2 regions of the Geobacillus sp. LYN3 genome follow, and region 1 is predicted to be linked to the other one. Evidence: riboswitches for the same ligand, from Rfam matches in the RefSeq annotation. Region 1 holds a riboswitch; the other holds the start of a gene.
What was found. Region 1 has a riboswitch for S-adenosylmethionine ahead of DCC82_RS04490 (phosphoadenylyl-sulfate reductase). Riboswitches for the same ligand answer to the same signal wherever they lie in the genome.
Positions count from the first base shown of each region.

Region 2: linked by a shared signal. The riboswitch ahead of DCC82_RS06405 (methionine biosynthesis PLP-dependent protein) and the one ahead of DCC82_RS04490 (phosphoadenylyl-sulfate reductase) in region 1 are both predicted to bind S-adenosylmethionine.

Region 1 is NZ_QCWL01000001.1:871,399-875,501, reverse strand. It holds gene DCC82_RS04505 (low molecular weight protein-tyrosine-phosphatase) at 1-362, opposite strand, end outside; gene DCC82_RS04500 (DUF1128 domain-containing protein) at 467-691, shown strand; gene DCC82_RS04495 (PAS domain-containing sensor histidine kinase) at 890-2,635, shown strand; SAM riboswitch class I at 2,788-2,898, shown strand; gene DCC82_RS04490 (phosphoadenylyl-sulfate reductase) at 3,025-3,732, shown strand; gene DCC82_RS04485 (hypothetical protein) at 3,876-4,055, shown strand.
Region 2 is NZ_QCWL01000001.1:1,218,132-1,224,913, forward strand. It holds gene DCC82_RS06395 (YjcG family protein) at 1-419, opposite strand, end outside; gene DCC82_RS06400 (alpha/beta hydrolase) at 484-1,212, opposite strand; SAM riboswitch class I at 1,444-1,556, shown strand; gene DCC82_RS06405 (methionine biosynthesis PLP-dependent protein) at 1,633-2,736, shown strand; gene metC (cystathionine beta-lyase) at 2,741-3,925, shown strand; tRNA gene DCC82_RS06415 (tRNA-Val) at 4,220-4,292, shown strand; gene DCC82_RS06420 (PH domain-containing protein) at 4,531-6,018, opposite strand; gene DCC82_RS06425 (PH domain-containing protein) at 6,015-6,503, opposite strand.

The sequences.
Region 1 (4,103 bases):
GCAATTTCGCTATTTGGAACAAAATCAAGAAGCCGGCCGATAAATCCTGTTTTATTGTATCCGGCTAATCGTCGCAGATTCCCAACATTTTCCGCATCCATGGCAATAATATAATCAAACTCCTGCAAATCCTCTTTACAAATTTGCCGAGCGCAAATTCCTGAAAAATCGATCTTATTTTTCTTTAATATCGTCTGTGTACCTTCATGCGGCGGTTCTCCGACATGCCAATTCCCTGTTCCCGCTGAATCAACGATGATTTTTCCTTCCAATCCTCTCTCTTTTACTAAATGTCGAAAAATCGCTTCCGCCATCGGCGAGCGACAAATATTCCCTAAGCAAACAAATAATACTTTTACCATTGTTTCACATCTCCTTTCGACCCCATTATATACAAAAATATTAGCGCAATGTATTCCCTTGTATGTTAAAATACATGTAACCTTTACAAGGAAGGAGCAAAAAAATGGATTTATCCAAAAAGTCGGCAGAAAACGTAGCGTACATGGTAGAAAAAATAAAAGAAAAGCTAAAAGTATTAAATTTTGATGCGATTAAACCTTCCCACTTCTCCGAGGAATGGTATGATGAGCTAAAAGACATTTATGAAATGGTGATGAGAAAAAATACGTTTAGCCCAAGCGAGATGCAGGCCATCGCCGAGGAGTTAGGAAACTTACGCAAAAAGTAAAAAATGCTGAAGGAAACGTCGCTTTTCAATGATTCATTATGTACAATGCCATACTTACGTATCCATGTAAGGCGGAAACATCTATCGCTGTCCTTTTCGCTTTGGGCAGCGTTTTTTATTGGTTCTACTCAAATTATCTTTATTTTCGTATAATTATGTCTAAGTTCTAATGTTTTAAGGCGGGAGAGGAGAATAAAAATGATCTCTGGCGGTATTCATTACGTGTTATTTATCATTCTATTATTCTTCATTACCGTAATCGTTTCTTACATATTATTGAAAATACTATTCGCCCACACATTTCCTATTTACATGCTCTCTGCAGCAGCAATCATATGCATCATCAGCCTTGTGGTTTGGTCAATACATTTTCCCCATATGGCGGATTCTTTCACTCGATTTTTGTTCAGCTCCATCGTTGCTGTGCTCAGCGCCTTTTGTTTGGCAGCGTCCGCATTTATCATTAGCCGCTTATTAAAAGAAAATAAACAATGTCATAAATGTCTTTTTTTCGAATACCCTGATGTGATTCTTCTGCTAGACATAAATGGGCTACTTATATCCGGCAACCCTGAAGTAAGAAAAATGCTTGGATACAAACCACGCGAATATATTGGCAAACATTTTACTCAGTTTATCGCCCCAGACCAAATTGAAAAAGCAAAAAAAAAATTTGAACGAACATTAAAAGGAGAAAGTTGTGAATATGATTTACAAGTAAAGCATAAAAATGGAAAAATTATTGACATGCATTTTAAAACCATTCCAATAATTCATGGAAATCGCTTGAAAGGAATTTATGTGATTGGCCAAAATATGACGGAACTCAATCGCTACCGAAAAGAGCTGGAAAACTTATATCATAAACATACACTCATATTAAATTCTATTGCTGAAGGAGTTTGTGGGATTGATAAACATGGAAATATCGTTTTCTGGAATCCAGCTGCAGAACGAATGACGGGATATAAAGCGGAAGAAGCCATTGGAAAAGCATCGCATGATATCATTCACCATACGAAAAAAGATGGAACTCCTTACTCTATTGATGAATGCCCAATTGATCTCGCCATTCAAGATGGGAAAACATATCATATTAGTGAAGATATTTTTTGGAAAAAAGATGGTACCCATTTCCCCGTTTCCTATACGGTAACGCCTGTTTTGGAAAATGGAGCCGTCGTTGATGCGGTATTGACATTCACCGATATTACCGAACTGAAAAAAACAGAAGAATTCATTCGAACATCGGAAAAGCTCTCAGTTGCCGGCCAGCTAGCGGCTGGGATCGCCCATGAAATTCGCAATCCGCTTACAGCCATAAAAGGATTTATACAACTATTGCAATTCGAACTTGACGTGAAAAAACCTTACCTTCACATTATTGAATCAGAAATTCAGCGCATTGAACTTATTTTAGGCGAACTATTAGTGTTGGCAAAACCACAAGCAACCAAATTTACAAAAAGTGATATTGGTGTTTTGCTTCAACATGTCACCACTTTATTAGAAACACAAGGTATTTTGCATAACATCCAAATTATTACAAAAATTGATCCATCTCTTCCTCACATTGAATGTGACGAAAACGGATTAAAGCAAGTATTTATTAATTTCTTAAAAAATGCAATGGAAGCGATGAAAAGCGGTGGACATATTTTTATTGAGGCACAAAAAAAGGATGAATATTCCGTTCTTATCCGCTTTATCGACGAAGGCTGCGGAATTCCAAAAGAACAGCTAGAAAAAATAGGAAAACCGTTCTTTACAACAAAAGAAAAAGGTACTGGCCTCGGAATAATGATCAGTAAAAAAATTATCGAAGACCACGGTGGAACGATGTCGATTATGAGTGAAGAGAATAAAGGAACAACCGTCGAAGTAACATTGCCGATCCGCGTTTCTGCATCCTCTGTTTTGCATAATTCCCTATTATCCGGTTGACATGCATGGAAAAGGTCGGACAACAAACCGCCCTTTTCTTTCCTGATTTCTTTATTCCTCTACTGTGTTATATCAGCAAAAAATTAATTCCTATCGAAAAACTAGGATTGACTTTTGTGTGAATTATGTTAAAATTTTAATCAATTACATCAAACTTATCGAGAGTGAGGGAAGGAACTGGCCCGATGAACTCCGGCAACCTGCTTCATGAAAAAGTAAGGTGCTAATTCCAGCAAAATGGGTGCCATTTTGGAAGATAAGGTGAAATATGCGGCCTCTTCGCTCTTTCCAAAATGGGAGAGCGTTTTTTATAAGCGTTCATTCTCTTTCTATTCCTATATAACCGACTAATCCACTTTATTTTCTTTGATTTTTAAGGAGGGAGAAAGATGCTCACTTATCAAACATGGGAAGCCGAAGAAAAACCTTCATTCCCTCACGATAATGAAACAAAAGGGGCGCTTGATGTCCTCACTTGGGCATTCCGCCAATATAAGGACGATATTGTGTACGCCTGTAGCTTCGGCGTTGAAGGAATCGTGTTAATCGATTTGATTTCGCAAGTAAAGCCAGATGCGGAAATCGTATTTCTCGATACCGGGCTCCATTTTCGCGAAACGTACAAAACAATCGAAAAAGTAAAAGAAAAATATCCTTCTCTCCGCATCGTCATGAAAAAACCAAGTTTATCGCTAGAAGAACAAGCGCAACAGTTGGGAGATGAATTATGGAAACACAACCCAAATAAATGTTGTGAACTGCGAAAAGTCATTCCGCTTCGCGAAGCATTAACAGGAATAACCGCTTGGATTTCTGGACTGCGCCGCGAACAATCGCCAACACGAAGCCATGTAGAATATATAAATAAAGATGACAAATTTAAATCCATAAAAATATGCCCTCTTATTCATTGGACATGGAAAGATGTATGGAATTATGTATACAAACGTCGTCTTCCGTACAATGTCCTTCACGATCGCGGCTATCCAAGCATTGGCTGTGAACCTTGTACGTCCCCCGCACTCGATCCAAATGATTTACGTTCCGGCAGATGGGTCGGCCACGGAAAAACAGAATGCGGCCTTCACATCTCATAAGGTTTGGCTTGTCACCTTTGGCATTATTAGCTTGAAAAAACAATAGCCGAAGAAAAACGATCATTATACAAAAACAGCGGTGACGTTTCGCAATAAATCATAGTTTTCCTATATGAAATATTGATTCTAGGAGGTTATGAACAATGAGTTTAAGCATTCCACACGGAGGCACATTAATCGATCGATGGAATCCTAGCTATCCATTGGATACACTGACAAAAGAAATTGAGCTGACAAATGCCGAATTAAGTGATTTAGAATTGATCGGAACAGGCGCTTACAGCCCGCTTACCGGATTTTTAACAAAAGAGCATTCCCGTTAGGAGCTTTTCCGGGGACTTGATCAAAAAAAGCCCTCTTGGTATGATGCA
Region 2 (6,782 bases), 350 kb from region 1:
TGAACGTTTTGCATCCGTAATTGTCCGTATACATCAGCATATTCAGCGTTTGGCAAATCACGGCCGATGGTAATATGAGGGACAAATACGTATTCTGACTTATCAGCAAGGATTCCGCTGTGAAGCCGTTCATGGAGACGCTCGAGCGTTTCATTCGGCTCCACTTTTAAATAAATAACATTGCTTGTTGGATAAAATGAGCTAAACTTTGTCACTTTTAACGGAATGACATCTGTTTCAGCAGCGATTTTGCGCAGTTCCTTTACAATTTCTTTAATTTTCTGGTCGTCAGCTTCAAAAGGCTCTTTTAAGGTTAAATGCGGCGGAATGAGGGCGTAATGGCTGTCGTAACGCTTTCTATAGGAATTGGCAAAATCTTGTATTCGCTTCGAAGGAAATAAAGCAATACCATATTTCATAAAAACCCCTCCTTATGATAAGTAGTACTTAATTATAACAAAATTCCGAAGAGCATAGTAGTGTTTACAAAGAAAGGATATGCGCGATTGCACGCGGAACATCAGGCTGCCAATATGTCCATGCATGACCGCCATCAAATTCGTTGTATTCATACAAAAATCCTTTTTGAATAAACGCTTCACGCGCCTTTCGATTTGGAGTGATAAAATCGCGCACATTTCCGTCCGTCGTTTTCACTGCTGTTTCGTTTGTACCTACCGAATGGTAAATTTGCAATAATGATGGTTCTGTAAATTGTAAAATTTGTTCGATGATTCCTTCATCGATATATGGCGACTGCATCGCAATTTTTCCAAATGTATGCGGATACAATAATCCTGCCATTAGTGATACAGTGCCGCCAAGGGAATCGCCGATGAGCGCGCGTCCTTTTCCGATTTGGTACGTAGGAAACGTTTGATCTAAAAACGGAACGAGCTCATGTGCTAAAAAACGCAAATAACGGCTGTTTTTCTTTCCGTTTGGATGATATTTCTCATAGCGGTCCTTAACATCGCGATATGGAATTCCGATGACAATGGTGCGGTCAATCTCGCCGTTTTCCATCAGTTGTTCAATAACGCTTTTTATTTTCCCGTACATAAAATAATCTTTCCCATCCTGAGCGATAAGAAGAGAATACTTATGAAGCGGGGAAAACGAACTTGGCAAATAGGCAAGCAGCGTTATTTCCTCATCCAGCTCATCGCTATAAATAGTGTAATCATGCATTGTCCCTTTTTGTAATGCCATGATGGATCCTCCAACAAAAACAGATTCACCTGTTATTGTACCATATTTTTGTAAAAACATGTTAACAAACACAGCAGATTATGATGAATATTTACATAAAAAAGCGCCGGGAGTTTTTTCAACGTATAAAAACAACGTGTCAATTTGAAAAATTTAAAAAATTTCTTGCAAACTTACGATAAATGAGGTACATTTTTTAGTAATCAGAAAAAATGAATAGTGAAGGATGCATTCTTATCAAGAGAAGTGGAGGGAACTGGCCCTATGAAGCTTCAGCAACCAGCCAATTTTTGGCCAGGTGCTAAATCCAGCGAATTGAATTTTTTCAATTCGGCAGATAAGAAGAAGCACTGATCGACGTATGGAAAAGTCTTCTTCTTAGAAGACTTTTTTTATTTTATAGAAGAGGGAGAGATACAGATGGAGAAAATGGAAACGTTATTGGCGCAAATCGGAAACCGCAGTGACACGGTCACAGGAACGGTCAATCCGCCCGTCTATTTTTCGACCGCGTACCGTCATGAAGGAATCGGGAAGTCTACCGGATTTGACTACATTCGTACCGGCAATCCGACGCGGAAAATCGTCGAGGAAGCGATCGCAAAGCTAGAAGGAGGAGACCAAGGCTACGCGTTCAGCTCGGGCATGGCGGCCATTCAGACGGTTCTTGCGTTATTTGAAAGCGGGGATGAATTTCTCGTTTCCTCCGATTTATATGGAGGTACATATCGTTTATTTGAACGCGGCTGGCGAAAATACGGCTTGTCTTTTCATTATGTAGATTTTCGCGACATACGATTAGTAGAGAACTACATCACTGAAAAAACAAAAGCGATTTTTTTAGAAACACCGACGAACCCGTTAATGCAGGAAACGGACATTGCTGAAGTGGCAAAATTTGCGAAAAAACATGGACTGCTTCTCATTGTCGACAACACGTTTTACACACCAGTTTTTCAGCGTCCGATCGAGCAAGGAGCCGATATCGTCATCCATAGTGCGACAAAATATTTAGGCGGCCATAACGATGTGTTGGCAGGTCTCGTCGTTGCGAAGGGGGAGGAACTTTGCAAGCGGCTTGCGGAATATCAGAACGCAATTGGCGCTGTGCTTTCACCGTTTGATTCATGGCTGCTTATTCGCGGCATGAAGACGCTGGCGCTTCGGATGCGACAGCACGAAGAAAACGCGAAGCGAATCAGTGAATTTTTAGCGGCGCATGAAGATATTACTGATGTATTATACCCGGGAAGAGGCGGCATGTTATCGTTTCGTTTGCGCGAAGAAAAATGGGTCAACCGCTTTTTGCAAAGTTTACGATTAATTACATTCGCCGAAAGTTTAGGAGGAGTCGAAAGTTTTATTACGTATCCAGCAACGCAAACCCATGCCGATATTCCAGAAGAAATCCGCATCGCCAACGGTGTCTGTAACCGGCTGCTTCGTTTCTCTGTCGGCATCGAGCATGTCGAAGATTTAATTTCTGACTTATCGCAAGCGTTAAAAAGTATGAAAGAGGTGTAGGGAGATGGAACAACACATATCTTTTCAAACGAAACTGCTCCATAATAAATGGAAAATGGATCCTCAAACGGGAGCGGTCAGTGTGCCGATTCAGCACGCTTCCACGTTCCATCAATTTGATTTTGATACATTCGGCAAATATGATTATAGCCGCTCAGGCAATCCGACGCGCGAAGCGTTGGAAGAGACGATTGCGGCGTTAGAAGGCGGGGTGCGCGGTTTCGCCTTCTCATCCGGAATGGCGGCGATTTCCACCGCTTTTCTCCTCTTGTCCAAAGGCGATCATGTGCTTGTGACGGAAGACGTTTACGGCGGTACGTACCGAATGATTACCGAGGTATTGAGCCGCTTTGGTATTGAATATACGTTCGTTGATATGACCGATTTGCATGAAGTAGCTTCCCATATTCGCCCGAATACAAAAGTCATTTACGTTGAAACCCCATCGAATCCGCTTTTAAAAGTGACCGATATTCGCGGGATTGTGAAGCTTGCAAAGGCAAATGGCTGTTTAACGTTTTTAGATAATACGTTTATGACTCCCGCTCTGCAGCGTCCGCTCGATCTTGGTGTCGATGTCGTCCTTCATAGCGCGACGAAATTTTTATCGGGGCATAGCGACGTTGTTGCCGGGCTTGCCGTTGTCAAAGACGAGGAACTTGCCAAACAGCTGTACAAATTGCAAAACTCTTTCGGAGCGGTGCTCGGCGTCCAAGACGCATGGCTTGTGTTGCGCGGATTAAAAACGCTTCATGTCCGCCTCGAGCAATCATCGCAGTCAGCGCTAAAGATAGCCCGTTATTTAGCGAATCATCCGAAAGTGGAAGAAGTGTATTATCCAGGGCTTACGTATCATCCGGGCCATGCGATTCAGCGCTATCAGGCATCAGGATTTGGCGCGGTATTATCGTTCCGCCTTGCCGATGAAGAAGCGGTCCGGACGTTTGTAAAGCATGTTCGCATCCCTGTATTTGCCGTCAGCTTAGGAGCAGTCGAATCGATTTTATCGTATCCTGCCAAAATGTCACATGCGGCGATGCCGAAAGAAGAACGGGAGCGGCGCGGCATCACGGACGGCTTGCTGCGTCTTAGTGTTGGCCTTGAAGCCGCTGACGATCTAATTGCCGATTTCGAGCAAGCACTGTCATATGTCAAAGAAACATCATCATCCACTGTTTCAGCACGATAAAATAAAAAGGTATGCGCCAAAAGAAGCTGCCTCGCGCATACCTTTTCGTTTATTCTGTCAAATGAAATGTCTCTGCTGATAATATAATCATGTGATCAAAGGAATAAATATAGAGCGCTAAATAACATAATGATGTATTGAAAGCGGGGATTTACGATCGTTCTTGCCCTATTGCTTGTGCGCGACAATGCCGTACAGCGATTGACACCCAATCGCTAGATGAAAATTTTTTAAAAAAGTATTTGACAAAGATCAGGCATATCCATATAATAATAGATGTGTTCAACAGAATATGATTCCGTAGCTCAGCTGGGAGAGCGCCACCTTGACAGGGTGGAGGTCGCTGGTTCGAGCCCAGTCGGAATCACTAAAGTGTGGAGCTTGAAATCCTTGCGTATCAAGGGTTTCAAGCTTTTTGTTTTTTATAGCAGGCACTCAAAATGGTGCCAAAGTTACGGTTGGTGCCATTTTGGTGCCGAAGCATTTTTAGTTTGATTTTGATAACAGGGCATCGATTTGATTAGCAGCTTTCTTATTAAAATAAATATAAATTATGTTTTTTCATAAATAAAGCAGCATAATTGAATATGCTGCTGGTATGCTATTTATTTGCTATTAACTTCAACGTAAGAAGGAATCGGACAAGCATCTTGCTTTAAAGAATCGTACTGTGAATGTGGATCAATCTCCACATCTTTTGTGCGCGCTTCAAACCAAGATGTGATCAACGGCTGTAGAGAAGAATCGATATCTAATAACGTTGTTACGTGAACCGGGTGTGCACGATTTGTTAGTTTTACACTCATGACATCAAAAATTCGCTGTAGCAAAGAACGCTCAAATTGCAATTCAAGCAACTTTGCCCGTTTCGTTACGAGTGTTTCTACTGTAAAGGCACCTGAGCGAAGCTGTACATGCGCATCTTCTAACTTAAACGCTGTATTACGGTATTCTCGAATACGATTGATATAAGTAAACACCAACACAATCGCACCAAAAATAAAGAAAATGGGTTTCCAAAATCCAATGGCAGCAACGAGGCTTGCAAAAATTGGTGGTCGAAGCCAAATCAACTTTTTTGCCTTAGGGGATGCATAATGTGTCATGCTACGCAGTTGAAATTCTGGCAGCATGATTGCTATTAATTCATGTGCTTTTTCCGTTGGTAAGTACGGGAAAAATTCATTAATGTTTTGGTCCTCACCTGGCAAAATTTCCCCTGCTGAAATAAGTTTAATTGTTGTCACACCGAGCAACTTTTGATAGCCGTTTTGTTTGTAAATGACCGCTTGTACTTTGTCTTTGCGAATGGAAAAGCTTTGCTTAGAAAGCCAGCCTTTTTGTACATAAATGCGTTCATTGTCCATTGAAATGGTATATTGATAGTAGCTATTAAACGTTTTAAAGACGCCGATACCGACAGCTGCTAATACGGCAAGTAAGACTAGCAAGATGAGCAGCCATCCTGAAAGATGAGACATAACCTTATCTACATTAATATATTTTTCTGGATGTACATCTGACCATATATTTAAGCCAATAGGAATGATGGCTAAAAAACTGAAGGACAATAGGGAAGCTTTCAAAATATCACGAATGGTAGTGGTGAAAAGAATTTGACGTTCAGATTCATTGATGGCTTCCTCAGCATGCTGCTCTTGATTCCCATTTCGTAAAACATAATCCTCTATCTTGATGCAATCCACTTTATTTACAAATTCCAATGTCACATCGCTAGTTGCTTCTCCTGTTTCCATTGTGATCGATTGTACGCCAAATAATCGTTGCAAAACATTTGCCTTCGTTTGCACATTCTCAAATTTTTCACGTGGTATAAATTGCTCTGATTTAGAAAATAGGCCCTTATGTATATGAATGCCATCTTCGGCAAATACAACTTTAGTAAATAATGTCTCATAGATGCGAAACAGTAAACTGAATCCGAAAACCGCAATCGCACCCCATTGCACAATATTCATGAACATAGAATTACTACCCGAATTTAGGAATAAAATGAAAAGTATAAACAGATTGCTTTTGATAAGGTCTAGCAGGTCATAGAATATTTTTAGCTTGGAATAGCGAAACGTCATACTTCATCAAGCTCCTTTAAACGGGCAAGCTTCGAAATATCATCGCGGAGCTTTATAGCAACTTCTTCCTCAATATGTGGAATGGTAACGCCACCTTGCATCGTTTTAATTTCAATGGAGCGGACACCATATTTTCGCATAATGATGCCTTGAGTCAATTCAATGGATTGTATTTTCGTCATCGGCACTACAACTTCCACTTTTGTCCAAATCCCGCTTTTAATGTATAAAAAATCATCCGTTAACCCGTATCGAAAAGTTTTATAGTATATCGGTGAACTTACAAAATAGGTCCACGGAATACCAATTATGGTAATGACAAACAGGGCGATCCAAACATACCGTAGCCAGCTCCACCAGTTAAAATAATCTGTGCAAAAATAAAGTCCAGTTATAACGACAAGGGCAATGAGTGATGTAATAAGTTCGTTTAAATTGCGTACCTTCATCGCTCTAGGTGAGATTTGTTGATACTGTACTTCCATACTGTTCTCTCCTTTAAGTTGGAAAATTATCCATTCAATTTCATTTACGGTGAATGATAAAAAAAGTTTCGTTTGAATAAACTGTGATTAAAATTTTTGTAAAACATCTATTTCGAAAAGTGAGAGATCTTTGAAGGAAAAAATAAGGAAATGTTTTTGGTGCTATGAGATACATTTTTGCACTTTACATAGCCCACAGTATATGAGTATGAGATGAAAAGCAAGCTTCAACAAGGTACCGTCAAGAATTTTGTGTAATGTAAATGGGGTAGGGTTTCT